DNA from 3 places in the Rhodoferax sp. RT5P35 genome. Region 1 is predicted to be linked to each of the others. Evidence: predicted binding sites of a transcription regulator. Region 1 holds the regulator's gene; each other region holds the start of a gene.
What was found. The regulator FNR, encoded in region 1, switches genes on or off when oxygen is low (the NO sensors DNR and NnrR bind a similar motif). The targets are predictions, from matches to a motif close to TTGATNNNNATCAA.

Region 1 (4,628 bases):
TCTACGGCCTGCCGTGGCTGCAGTACGGCGAGCGCCAGGCGGTGCTGCTGGACCTGGCGGCGCGGCGGTTTTATCTGTTTGGCCTGGTGCTGTACCCGCAGGATTTCATCTACCTTACGGGCCTGCTGGTGGTGTCGGCCCTGTCGCTGTTTTTGTTCACCGCCGTGGCCGGGCGGCTGTGGTGCGGCTTTACCTGCCCGCAAACGGTGTACAGCGAGATCTTCATGTGGATAGAGCGCCGCATCGAGGGCGATCGGGGTGCCCGCATGCGCCTGGACGGCGGCCCCCTGTCTGCCCACAAGATCGGCAAGAAGTGGGCCAAGCATGCAGTGTGGATGCTGCTGTCACTGTGGACCGGCTTCACCTTTGTGTCGTATTTCACCCCCACCCAAGACCTGCTGCAGGAGTCGCTGCAGCTGAACTTCGGCTCGTGGGAGGTCTTTTGGGGCCTGTTTTACAGCGCGGCTACCTACGGCAATGCGGGCTTCATGCGCGAGCAGGTATGCAAGTACATGTGCCCCTACGCCCGCTTTCAGAGCGCCATGTTCGACAAGGACACGCTCATCGTCAGCTATGACGCCAACCGGGGTGAGCCGCGCGGTGCCCGTTCCCGCAAAGCCGACCCTGCGGCGCTGGGCCTGGGGTCGTGCGTGGACTGCACCCTGTGCGTGCAGGTCTGCCCCACCGGCATCGACATCCGCCAGGGCCTGCAGTACGAGTGCATCAACTGCGCGGCCTGTGTGGACGTGTGCGATGGGGTGATGGACAAAATGGGCTATGCCCGCGGCCTGATCCGCTTTGCCACCGAGAACGGCATGGCCGGGGGCTGGACGGCCCGCCAGATCCTGCGCAGGGTGCTGCGGCCCCGGGTGCTGGTTTACACCGCGCTGCTATGGACCCTGATGCTGTGCCTGGGCATCAGCCTGGCACTGCGCACCCCGCTGAAGGTGGACGTGGTGCGCGACCGCGCCGCCCTGTCGCGCATTGTGGCCGGGGGCCAGCTAGAGAACGTTTACCGCCTGCAGGTGATGAACGCCACCGAATCGCCCCAGCGCTACACGCTATCGGCCCACGGGCTGGACGGGCTGGCCGGATTGGAAGTTGCATCGGAAACCGAGGTGGAGGTGGGTGCCGTGCAGTCGCGCTGGGTGGCGGTGCGCCTGCACATCCCCTATGGCTCGGCCACGCCGGGTTCGCACCCGGTGGTGTTTGACATCGCCAGTGCCGACGGCAAAGACCGCGTATCCGAGAAATCCACGTTTATCGTGCCCCGCTAATTACTCACCCCCAGGCTGCAGTGCTTCGCATCTTTCGCCAACCCCCCTCGAACCGGTTTACCAAAACCGATTCGACACGCAGGGGGCAACACCAGCAGCCGGGCATTGCCAGTTCTGCGGTGTTTCTGGAAAGTGTGCGTTCTGCCCGCATGCTGGGTGGGGAATAGCTAGATGCCTTGTTCACATTAAGGAGAAAGTCCATGTCTGAAAAAACTTCGCAACCCTGGTGGAAATACGGCCACGTGTGGCTGGTCATCTCCGGCCCGCTGATCGTGGTGGTAGCCGCTCTTGTTACGGCCTGGCTGGCCTTCACCCGGCAAGATCCGGTGCTGGCGCAGGACTATTACCGCCAGGGCCTGGAGATCAACAAGACGCTGGCCCTGCAGGGCACCCTGGCCCCAGCCGAGCAAGCGCGCAACCACGCCGCCACGCCCCCCGGCGCGGTGCGGCAGAAGTAGGCGGGCAGCATGGCAGTACAACGCATCACCAGTGTGCTGTGGTCGGGATTTTTGGGCGCTTGTTTGCTGGAGGGTCTGGTGTTTGCGGTGGTGGACCCTAGCAGCTTGCACTGGCTGGGCCAGCCGCTGGACCTGTCACGCCAGGGCGTGTACAGCCTGTCTTTCTTTGCCTTCTGGGCCGTGGCGGCAATGATCAGCAGCCTGACCCTGCTGGTAGGCTAGCCGGTAGGCGCTGCAACTATAAACAGGGCTGAAGATTAACGATGCGCTTCAAGGCCTCGGCATCGAGGATGCGGATGTGGCGCTGTTTGACCTCCACCATCCCGTCCTCGGCAAACTTGGAGAAGGTGCGGCTCACCGTTTCCAGCTTCAGGCCCAGGTAGCTGCCGATCTCTTCGCGCGTCATGCGCAGCACCAACTCCAGCGGTGAGAAGCCGCGCGCATGCAGGCGCTGCACCAGGTTCAGCAAAAAAGCCGCCAGCCGCTCCTCTGCCCGCATGCTGCCCAGCAGCAGCATCACGCCGTGCTCGCGCACGATTTCGCGGCTCATGATCTTGTGCACATGGCGCTGCAGGGCGTTGACCTCGCGCGACAGTTCTTCGATGCGGTCAAACGGCATCTCGCAGACCTCGGCATCCTCCAGCGCCACCGCGTCGCAGGTGTGCTGGTCGTTGACGATGCCGTCCAGCCCGATGATCTCACCCGCCATCTGAAAACCCGTGACCTGGTCGCGCCCGTCCTCGGTGGTGATGGAGGTTTTGAAAAACCCGGTGCGGATAGCGTACAGCGCGGTAAACGCCTCGCCATTGCGGAACAGCGTGGCCCCGCGTTTGACCTTGCGGCGCACGGCCACCAGATCGTCTATACGGTTTAACTCGTCTTGGTTCAGGCCCAGTGGCATGCACAGCTCACGCAGATTGCAGTTCGAGCAGGCAACTTTGATGGCGATAGGGGTCATGCGCGCAGTAGGGGCTTTTGTAAACAACCATTCTCGCCACAAGCATCTGCAGGCGGCTTGATCTAGGTCAAGTAAGGCGTGCGTCCTTCGCGGCACAGTGCATAGATGCAACCAAAGCGCTTTTTATGACCTGTGTTTCGACTGAACTTTTAAAGCGCTTTGACGTGCCGGGGCCGCGCTACACCTCCTACCCCACCGCCGACCGCTTCGTGGAAGCCTTCCGCGGCGAGGACTACGCCCGCGCCCTGCGCCTGCGCCGGGACACCGCCACCGCTCTGCCGCTGTCGCTCTACGTGCACATCCCGTTTTGCGAATCGCTGTGCTACTACTGCGCCTGCAACAAGATCATCACCAAGCGCCACGAACGCGGCGCGGCCTACCTGCAGTACCTGGAGCGCGAAATGGCCCTGCACACCGCCCAGCTCGGCACGGGCCGGGTGGTCAGCCAGTTGCACCTGGGCGGCGGCAGCCCCACGTTTTTGAGCGATGACGAACTGGCCCAGCTGATGGCCCTGCTGCGCCGCCACTTCAGCCTGGCCCCGGGCGGCGAATACGCCATCGAGGTCGATCCGCGCACCGTGGATGCCACACGGCTGGCGGCCCTGGCGGCGCTGGGCTTCAACCGCCTGAGCTTTGGCGTGCAGGATTTCGATGCCGACGTACAAAAGGCCGTGCACCGCGTGCAGCCCGCCGAGCAGGTGTTTGGGCTGGTGGCCGAAGCCCGCCGCTTAGGCTTCGAATCCATCAACACCGACCTGATCTACGGCCTGCCGCGCCAAACACCCACCTCGTTTGCCCACACGCTGGAGCAGATCGTGGCGCTGCGCCCCGACCGTATCGCCCTGTACGCCTACGCCCACCTGCCCGAGCGCTTCAAGCCGCAGCGCCGCATCCTCAACGCCGAGCTGCCCAGCGGCGCGGCCAAGCTGGCCATGCTGTCGCAGGCGCTGGACGCGCTCATCGGCGCGGGCTACGTTTACGTGGGCATGGACCATTTCGCCCTGCCCAACGACGCGCTGGCCGTGGCCAAGCGCCAGGGGCGGCTGCACCGCAACTTCCAGGGCTACAGCACCCAGCCCGACTGCGACCTGGTCGGCCTGGGCGTGTCGGCCATTGGCCGCATCGGCCCCACCTACAGCCAGAATGCCAAGACCCTGGAGGCCTACTGCGACATGATCGACCAGGGCCAGCTGCCGGTGGTGCGCGGCCTGGCCCTGAACCGCGACGACGTGGTGCGCCGCGCCATCATCATGGCCATTATGTGCCAGGGCATGGTGCAGTTTGAATCCATTGAACTGGCCTACCTGGTGGACTTCAAAGCCACGTTTGCCGCCGAGCTGCAGGCCCTGCAGCCCCTGGTGCAGGCCGGCATGGCCACGGTGGATGCCACCAGCATCCAGGTCACCGCCACCGGCTGGTTCTTTGTGCGCGCCGTGGCCATGGTGTTCGACCGCTACCTGCAAGCCGACCAGAACCGCGCCCGTTTCTCACGGATCATTTAGCACACCCCCAGGCTGCAGTGCTTCGCATCTTTCTCCAACCCCCTTGCAGGGGGCAACACCAGCAGCCTGGCAAAGCCAGTTCTGCGGTGTTTCTGGTGGGCGTGCGTTCTGGCTCCATGCGAGAGGGTAAGTAATGACGATGCAGAACTCCCTGGCCTGGACCGCCCTTCTCATGGGCCTGGCCGGTGGCCCGCATTGCGCGGGCATGTGCGGTGCGGCCTGCGCGGGCGTGGTGCGGGTCGCCGGGGCCCGCCAGGGCATGCTGCAACTGCAGGCCGGGCGCTTGCTGGGCTACACGCTGGCGGGTGCGCTGGCCGCCGCTACCGTCAACACGCTCGCCTGGCTGACGGCACCTGCCGCCGCGCTGCGCCCGGTGTGGACGCTGTTCCACGTGGCGGTGCTGGTCTGGGGCGGCATGCTGCTGGTGCTGGCG
Region 2 (4,628 bases), on a different contig from region 1:
GGGCATCTGGCTAGGCCAGCACCCGCCTTTGCGGCTGAAAACCCCCATGCTGGCGTTTGCCACCGGCTGCGCTGCCGCGCTGCTGCTGACCACCCGCATCGCCATTCCACCGTCCAGCCAAAGCGTGGTGATGGCTGTGGCACTGGGCTGCGGCATTCTGGTGGCCGCATCGGCCCGGCTGCCGGTGGGCCTGCGCGCGGGCGTGGCGGCGGTGGCGGCCATCGCCGTAGCGCTGGATTCGGGCGTGGACGGTGCCCCCACCATACAGGCTACCGTCCTGACCTTGCTCGGCACCTGGATCAGCACCACCGTGCTGGTGGCCAACGTGGCCTACTACACCGCACTGTGCCCGCAGCGCCAATGGGTGCAAATCGCCCTGCGGATTGCCGGATCGTGGATGGCGGCAGCCAGCGTGCTGGTGCTGGCGTTTGCGTTAAAGGGCATGCCGTTGGGGTGAAACACGGCGGGGCTGGCACACTGCGGGCAGTGCCACTTTGAGAGCCCCTCACATGCCGCCCGTGCCGCCCGTATCTTTCACCGAAGCCCTGAAGTTCTGGTTCAAGCTGGGCTGCATTAGCTTTGGCGGCCCGGCCGGGCAGATTGCCATCATGCACCGCGAACTGGTGGAGCAAAAACGCTGGATCAGCGAAAAGCGCTTTCTGCACGCCCTGAACTACTGCATGCTGCTGCCCGGCCCCGAGGCGCAGCAGCTGGCCACCTACATCGGCTGGCTGCTGCACCGCACCTGGGGCGGGGTGGCGGCAGGCGCGCTGTTTGTGCTGCCGTCGCTGTTCATCCTGATTGGCCTGAGCTGGGTGTACGTAGCCTTTGGGGCCGTGCCCTGGGTGGCCGGGCTGCTGTACGGTATCAAGCCTGCGGTGGCGGCGCTGGTGGTGCAGGCGGTGCACCGCATCGGCAGCAAGACATTGAAGAAACCGAGCACTGCGCCTGTCCTGTGGTCGGTAGCAGCTACCAGTTTTGTAGCGTTATATATCTTTGCCGTGCCCTTTCCGGCCATCGTGCTGGGTGCAGCGTTGATCGGATGGTGGGGGTCCAAGTTCGCACCCGGCCAGTTCAGCGGCGGCGGGCATGGCGCGGCCAAGGCAGGCCAATTGGGTCATGGTCCTGCGCTGATCGACGACGACACGCCCACCCCAGCCCACGCGCGCTACAAAGCTAGCCGCCTGTTCACAGTACTGGCCGTGGGCGCGGCGCTGTGGCTGCTGCCCATGGCCGCCTTGGTGGTGTGGAGCGGCTGGCACTCCGCCCTGGCGCAGATGGGCTGGTTTTTCACCAAGGCCGCCATGCTGACCTTTGGCGGTGCCTACGCCGTGCTGCCTTATGTGTACCAGGGCGCGGTGGAGCAGTTTGGCTGGCTGACAGGAACGCAAATGATCGACGGCCTGGCCCTGGGCGAAACCACGCCCGGCCCGCTGATCATGGTGGTGGCGTTTGTGGGCTTTGTGGGCGGCTGGAGCAAGGCGGTGCTGGGGCCGGACGCGCTGTTTCTGGGCGCAGCGCTGGCCGCCACGGTGGTCACCTGGTTCACCTTTTTGCCATCGTTCATCTTCATCCTGGCCGGTGGCCCGCTGGTGGAGAGCACCCACGGCAAGCTGCAGTTCACCGCCCCGCTCACCGCCATCACCGCCGCCGTGGTGGGCGTGATTGCCAGCCTTGCTTTGTTTTTTATAGCGCACATCGCAGTTAAGCCGGGCGCTAGCGGCTCTTTTCTTGCAAATACCGACTGGGCGGCCCTGCTGCTGGCGCTGGCCGCAGGCGTGGCCTTGATGCGCTTCAAGGTGGGCGTGATCAAGGTGATTGTGCTGTGCGCGCTGGCGGGGTGGGCGCTGCGGGTTTGGCTGTGAACCCCGTGCCGCAGCAGGCGGTGTGCGCCAGCGCACAGACCCCGAGCCCGGCATTTCGTAAAGTGGAAATCCGCACAGCCCCCACGCTTGACCTGCGTCAATGCCGCCCGCCGCAGATACCTCAAGCTGAGACGGTTCACAAATTTCCTCACCGGAGCCCCCCATGAAAATCCTTGTTGCCGTAGACGGCTCAAAGTTTGCCCTGCATGCCGTCAAGTACGCGGCCAAGCTGGTGGCGCAGTTGCAGCCGGGCAAGCACAGCATCACCCTGCTCAGCGTGCACGACGACACCGGCCTGGGCCACGCCAAGGCCTTTGTGGGCAGTGAAACGGTAGCCGACTACCTGCGCGAAATCAGTGAAAAAGAGCTCAAACCGGCCCGCAAGCTGCTCGACGCAGCAAGCATCCCGCACGACATGGTGGAGCGCACCGGCCACGTGGCCAAGGAAATTCTGGACTGCGCCCACAAGGGCAAGTTCGACCTGATCGTGCTGGGCTCCAAAGGCCGCGGGGCCATCGCCGACCTGCTGATCGGCTCGGTCGCACAGCGCGTGCTGGCCGCCGCCGAACAGCCCGTCTTGCTGGTGAAGTAAGCCATCCCCCGCATGGATGCCGCCAGTGGCCTGAGCCCTGCCCAGGCGCAGCATCGCCTGGTGCAAGACGGCCCCAACGTCCTCCCTGTGTCCCGGCCGCGCAGCGTGCTGCGGCTGGCAGGCGATGTGGTGGCCGAGCCCATGTTTTTGCTGCTGGTGGCCTGCGGTGCGCTCTACCTGGTGCTGGGCAACCGGCAAGAGGCGCTGATGCTGCTGGGCTTTGTGTTGGTGGTCATGGGCATCACCTTTGTGCAGCAGCGCCGGACCGAGCGCTCGCTGGAGGCCCTGCGCGACCTGTCCAGCCCGCTGGCCATGGTGCTGCGCGGCGGCCAGACCCTCAAAATTGCCGCCCGCGAACTGGTGTGTGGCGACACCGTGCTGCTGGCCGAGGGGGACCGCGTGCCCGCCGACCTGGAACTCACCCACACCGCCAACCTGGCGCTGGACGAATCCCTGCTCACCGGCGAATCCGTTCCAGTACAAAAACAAGCTGGTGGCGCACAGCCCGCGCAGGCCCTCTCTGGCACCCTGGTCACCCAGGGTAGCGGGCAGGGCCGCGTGGTGGCGACGGGCGAGCGCAGCGCGCTGGGCCGCATTGGCCAGTCGCTACAAGGCATTGCCGACGAGACCACCCCTATCCAGCGCGAAACCAAGGCCGTCGTCAAGACCGTGGCCCTGGTGGGGTTGGCGCTGGCCACTGCGCTGGCCCTGGCCTACGGGCTGCTGCGCGGCGACTGGCTGGGCGGGCTGCTGGCCGGGCTGACGCTGGCCATGGCCATCCTGCCCGAAGAGTTGCCTGTCATCCTGACCCTGTTTCTGGGCCTGGGGGCCTGGCGCTTGTCGCGCCAAAAGGTGCTGGCCCGCAGCATCCCCGCCGTGGAGTTGCTGGGTGCCACCACCGTGTTGTGCGTCGACAAAACCGGCACATTGACAGCCAACCGCATGGCGGTGCGGCGGCTGTGGTCGGGGAACGCGCTGTACGACAGTCTGCAAGATGCTGCCGCCCCGCTCGCCGAGTCGCTGCACGGCGTACTCGAATACACCGTGCTGGCCAGCCACCGCCGTGCCTACGACCCGATGGAGGCCGCCATCGTCGGCGCGGGCGCACAGCTGCTAGCCCGCACCGAGCACTTGCACGCTGACTGGACCCTGGTGGAAGACTACCCCCTGTCGCCCGCCATGCTGGCCATGTCGCGCGTCTGGCATTCGCCCGACCAGCAGGCCTACCTGATTGCCGCCAAGGGCGCGCCCGAAGCCATCGTCGATCTGTGCCACCTGCCCGTAGCCCAGCGCACCCACATCGCCCATCAGGTCACCGCCATGGCCGCCGACGGTCTGCGCGTGCTGGGCGTGGCCAGCGCCCAGTTTGCCGCCCCGCCGCTGCCGGGCAACCAGCACGATTTCGACTTCGTTTTTCTCGGCTTAGTGGGTCTGGAAGACCCGGTGCGCTCCGACGTGCCCGAGGCCATCGCCGCCTGCCAGGCCGCAGGCATCCGCGTGGTGATGATGACCGGCGACCACCCCGCCACCGCCCTGGCCATCGCCCGCCAGGCCGGTCTGGCCACCGATGAGCCGCCCCTAAGCGGGCTGGAACTGGCCGCGCTCAGCGACACGGCCCTCCAAGAACGCCTGGCCACCACCCAGGTGTTTTGCCGCGTGCAGCCCGAACACAAGCTGCGCCTGGTGCAAGCCTTCCGCGCACGCGGCGACGTGGTGGCCATGACCGGCGACGGCGTGAACGACGCGCCCGCCCTCAAGGCCGCCCACATCGGCGTGGCCATGGGGGCGCGCGGCACCGAAGTGGCCCGCCAAGCCGCCGACCTGGTACTGCTGAACGACGACTTTGCCTCCATCGTCACCGCGGTGCGCTATGGCCGCCGCGTGTTCGCCAACCTGCGTAAGGCCATCGTGTTTGTGGTGGGCGTGCACGTGCCCATCGTCGGCCTGTCCCTGGTGCCGGTGCTGCTGGGCTGGCCCATGCTGCTAATGCCGGTGCACATCCTGTTTCTGCAGCTCATCATCGACCCGGCCTGCTCTGTCGTGTTCGAGGCCGAGCCGCTAGAAGCCGACGCCATGGCCGTACCACCCCGCCCCGCCGATGCCCACCTGTTCGACCGCAGCGTGTTGGCCCGAGGCCTGTGGCAAGGTTGCGGCCTGCTGGCGCTGCTGCT
Region 3 (4,628 bases), on a different contig from region 1:
AGCCCGCCTGACCCAGTTGGTGGGCGATGCGGGCAAGCGCCTGCACACCGGCCGCAGCCGCAATGACCAGGTCGCCACCGACGTGCGCCTCTGGCTGCGGGGCGAAATGGATCTGATCCAGGGCCTGTTGACCGACCTGCAACTGGCCTTGGTAGCCATTGCCGACAAAAACGTGGAAGTGGTGATGCCCGGCTTCACCCACCTGCAGGTGGCCCAGCCGGTAAGCTTTGGCCACCACATGCTGGCCTACGTGGAAATGTTTGCCCGAGATGCCGAGCGCATGCTGGATGTGCGCAAACGCGTCAACCGCCTGCCGCTGGGCAGCGCCGCCCTGGCCGGTACCAGCTACCCGCTGGACCGTGAGCGCGTGGCTGCCACTTTAGGCATGGAAGGCGTTTGCCAAAACAGCCTGGACGCCGTGAGCGACCGCGACTTCGCCATCGAATTCACCGCCGCCGCCAGCATCGCCATGGTGCACATCAGCCGCCTGAGCGAGGAGCTGGTGCTGTGGATGAGCCAGAGCTTTGGCTTTATCGACATTGCCGACCGCTTTTGCACCGGCTCCAGCATCATGCCGCAGAAGAAAAACCCCGACGTGCCCGAGCTGGCGCGCGGCAAAACCGGCCGCGTGGTTGGCCACCTGATGGGCCTGATCACCCTGATGAAGGGCCAGCCCCTGGCCTACAACAAGGACAACCAGGAAGACAAGGAGCCGCTGTTCGACACCGTGGACACGCTCAAGGACACGCTGCGCATCTTTGCCGAAATGGTCGGCGGCATCACCGTCAAGCCCGAAGCCATGGAACGCGCCGCCCTGCGCGGCTACGCCACCGCCACCGACCTGGCCGACTACATGGTCAAAAAAGGCCTGCCCTTCCGCGACGCGCACGAGGTGGTGGCCCACGCGGTGAAGGCGGCCATTGTCAAGGGCGTGGACCTGTCCGAGCTGCCGCTGGACGTGCTGCAGGGCTTTAACGCCAAGATCGAACCCGACGTGTACGAATGCTTGAGCCTGCGCGGCTCGCTGAACGCCCGCAACATCCTGGGCGGCACCGCCTGGGCACAGGTGCGGGCGCAGATCGCCCGCCACCGGACGCGGTTAGGCTGAAAAGCTTGATCCGCCTATTGCTATTGAATAAATAGCTGCTTGCGTAGATAGATATTGCGCTAGCGGCCTTTTTTATCCAAATATCCTGGCCTGTACACGCCCTTGCGGCACATCAAGGGCTGTGCCTCGGTATAGGCCGCACAATGGGGTTTCTTCAACCACTTTGCGCAAAGGCTTCCCATGCTGAAACACATCTTGTTAGCCACCGACGGCTCGGCCGCTTCGGACCATGCGGTCACCATGGCGGTGGATCTGGCGCGTAAATTCGAAGCCAAATTGACGGCGCTGTACGCGGTGGACCCGTATCCGTATCTGGGCGAAGTCAACTCCCAGGGGCTCAACTACTACAAGCAGGCTGCGCAGGAAGAGGCCGCGTCGGCCCACGCCAAGGTGGCCGCGCTGTGCCAGCAAGGCACCCCGGTAGATTTTCACCCCGTGGTGGTGGAAGAACGCGATGTGGCCATCGGCATCGTGGAATACAGCCTGGCCGAAAAGGCCGACATGATCGTCGTCGGCTCCCATGGCCGCACCGGCATTGTCCGCCTGGTGCTGGGCAGCATCGCCACCAAGGTCTTGGCCGAATCCACGCTGCCGGTGCTGGTCGCCCGCTGAAGGCTTTAAGCCCGGCCTAAGCCCGCCTGCGCATACTGCCCCCCCTATGCGCTTACTCTTGGTAGAGGACGACCCCATGATCGGTGAAACCGTGCTCGACGTACTGCGCGCCGAGCACTTCGCTGTGGACTGGGTGAAAGACGGCGTGATGGCTGACACCGCCCTGCGCAGCGCGCCCTACGACTTGGTGCTGCTTGATCTGGGCCTGCCCCAGCGCGACGGACTGGACGTGCTCAAAGCCCTGCGCCAGCGCAAAGACACCACCCCGGTACTGGTGGTCACCGCCCGTGACGCGGTGACCGACCGCATTGCCGGGCTGGATGCCGGGGCCGACGACTACGTGCTCAAGCCCTATGACATCGACGAGCTGCTGGCCCGCATCCGCGCCCTGACCCGGCGCAGCGCGGGCCGCGCCGACCCGGTACTGGAGGTGCACGGCCTGCGCCTGAACCCCGCCACCTTTGAGGCCACCCGCGACGGCCAGCCCGTCACCCTCTCAAAACGCGAATGGGCTGTACTGGAGGCGCTAATGGCCCGCCCCGGCGTGGTGTTCTCGCGGGCGCAACTGGAAGAAAAGCTCTACAGCTGGAAAGACGATGTCAGCAGCAACGCCGTCGAGGTCTACATCCATGGCCTGCGCAAAAAGCTGGGGGCGGAACTCATCCAGAACGTGCGCGGCCTGGGCTACGTCATGCCCAAGCCATGAACTCGATCCGTCGGCGGCTATTGGGTTCGGTGATGACCGCCATCGTGGTGGCCGCGCTGTTCCAGGCCGCATCGGCCTACCGCGGCGCGCTGCAGCAGGCCGATGAAATGTTCGACTACCACCTGCAGCAAATGGCCTTCGCGCTGCGCAACGGCGCACCCAGCCAAACCGCGCCGGAAGACCCCTTTGATGCCGACTACGAAGTGCAGATATGGAGCGCCAACGGCGTGCAACTGTTCCAGTCGCACCGCAACCGCCTGCCTCCGCAGGCCGTGCTGGGCTTTTCGGACGTGGAGCAAAACGGCACGCGCTACCGTGTCTATTCCATCCAGACCCCGGCGCAAACCATCCAGATCGCCCAGGACCTGAGCGCCCGCCAGGCCCGCGCCCGCGCCCTGGCCGCGCGCGCCATGCTGCCCATGGCCACCATGGCCCCGCTGCTGATGATCGCGCTGTGGTGGGCCATACGCCATGCCTTGAAACCGCTGGAACGCACCCGCCAGCAGATAGCAGCCCGCGCGGTGGATGACCTGTCGCCGCTGCCTGAAGCCGACCTACCCGATGAGGTTTTGCCCCTGGTGCGCGAGCTGAACCTGCTGTTTAGCCGGGTGCACGCCGCCTTCCATGCCCAAAAATCCTTTGTGGCGAATGCCGCGCACGAGCTGCGTTCGCCGCTGACCGCCCTGAAGCTGCAAGCCCAGGCGCTGGACCGTGCGCCTGACGCGCCCACCCGCAGCATCGCCATTGCCCGCCTGCACCAGGGCATAGACCGCGCGGTGCGCCTGATGAACCAGCTGTTGGTGCTGGCCCGCCAGGAATCCGCCACCGACACGCCCGCTGAACGCATCGCGCTGCATGACCTGGTGCGCCTGGCCGTGGAAGAAGCGCTGCCACAGGCCCAGGAGCGCCACATCGACCTGGGTGTCGCACCCAGCGGCCCGGTGGTAGTGCCAGGCCATGCCGACGCGCTGCGCATCCTGCTGCGCAACCTGCTGGACAACGCGCTGAAATACACCCCCGAGCAGGGCCGGGTGGACGTTGCCATTACTTCGGACAACGGCATTACGGTGCTGACCGTGGAAGACTCCGGCCCCGGCATTGCGCCCGCCGATCTGGAAAAAGTGTTTGACCGTTTCTACCGCAGCGCCGATGCCACGGCGGGTGGCAGCGGGTTGGGCCTGGCCATTGCCCAGGCGATTGCGCAAGTGCACGGGGCTAAATTACGGCTGGACGCATCGCCCACGCTGGGTGGGCTGCGGGTGGCGCTGGTTTTTACAAACCCGCCAGCAGCTCCGCAAACGCCTGCGAGCGGCCCTGGCGCGAAGCGTTTTTAACGGCTGCGGGGTTGGGTAAACGCACCGTCTGGGCCCGTACCGCCGCCACAAACTGCGGTAGGAGGGCGGCGATCTCGTCCGCCGAATCAAGCCGGGCCATAGCCTCCAGCCCGGCACCGCGCAGCACCCCGGCGGTGTCGCCCACCGGGTCGGTCAAGCCGAGAATGGGGCGGCCGGCACGCAGGTATTCGTAAATCTTGGCGGGAATCTGGGCGTTGCAGTTGCTGGCCTGCATGACCAGCAAGGCATCCACGGACAACATCTCACTCAGGGCCTCGCGGTAGGGCACGGCGGGGCAGAGTTCGATGAAGTCCTGCACGCCGTACTGGCTGGCCCACTGGGTCAACATGGCATCAATGGCCGAGGCACGGAAACGGATGGTGAGCTGGCAGGCCGTCAACGCCCCGCTGGCCTTGAGGCGCTGCAGGGCCTGGAACAACTGGGTCGGGTCGCGCTCTGACGGATACACGATGCCGCTGTGCAGCAGTACCACCGGCTGGTCGGCGGTGAGCACACGCACCGGGGGGCGGCTCGCCGCGGTGGGCGCGTGGACAAAGCTTTCTTCGTCGTAACCATTTTCCAGCACCGTGATGCGGCCAGCGGCCTGGGGATAGCGCTCGCGGTACATCTGCGCCGCGCCAGGGGTGGTGAAGACACTGCGGCTGGCCCGCGCTATCGCCTCCTGCTCGATGCGCTGGTAGCTGCGCCAGGTGGCGGGGTCGGTGGGGTAGCCGTCTTGGGCCATCGGATCGCGGAAATCCGCCACCCAGGGCAGACCGGTTTTTTGGTGCAACTGCTGGGCAATCACGTGGGCGGTGGCAATCGGGTAGGTGGACCAGATCGCATCGGGCTTGAATTCCTTGATGAG

Region 2: a site for FNR is predicted at 1,953-1,966, ahead of AC097L_RS08735 (universal stress protein). Genes of this name have one in related genera too.
Region 3: a site for FNR is predicted at 1,211-1,224, ahead of AC097L_RS20030 (universal stress protein). Genes of this name have one in related genera too.

What each region holds. Positions count from the first base shown of each region.
Region 1 is NZ_JBWMAX010000004.1:116,531-121,158, reverse strand. Features, by position in the region: gene ccoG (cytochrome c oxidase accessory protein CcoG) at 1-1,277, shown strand, start outside; gene AC097L_RS07205 (FixH family protein) at 1,478-1,735, shown strand; gene AC097L_RS07200 (hypothetical protein) at 1,745-1,957, shown strand; gene fnr (fumarate/nitrate reduction transcriptional regulator Fnr) at 1,974-2,693, opposite strand; gene hemN (oxygen-independent coproporphyrinogen III oxidase) at 2,819-4,195, shown strand; gene AC097L_RS07185 (sulfite exporter TauE/SafE family protein) at 4,329-4,628, shown strand, end outside.
Region 2 is NZ_JBWMAX010000005.1:34,741-39,368, reverse strand. Features, by position in the region: gene AC097L_RS08745 (HupE/UreJ family protein) at 1-457, shown strand, start outside; gene chrA (chromate efflux transporter) at 510-1,865, shown strand; gene AC097L_RS08735 (universal stress protein) at 2,029-2,457, shown strand; gene AC097L_RS08730 (cation-translocating P-type ATPase) at 2,470-4,628, shown strand, end outside.
Region 3 is NZ_JBWMAX010000015.1:31,753-36,380, forward strand. Features, by position in the region: gene argH (argininosuccinate lyase) at 1-1,108, shown strand, start outside; gene AC097L_RS20030 (universal stress protein) at 1,289-1,720, shown strand; gene AC097L_RS20035 (response regulator) at 1,767-2,426, shown strand; gene AC097L_RS20040 (ATP-binding protein) at 2,423-3,760, shown strand; gene AC097L_RS20045 (glycosyltransferase) at 3,699-4,628, opposite strand, start outside.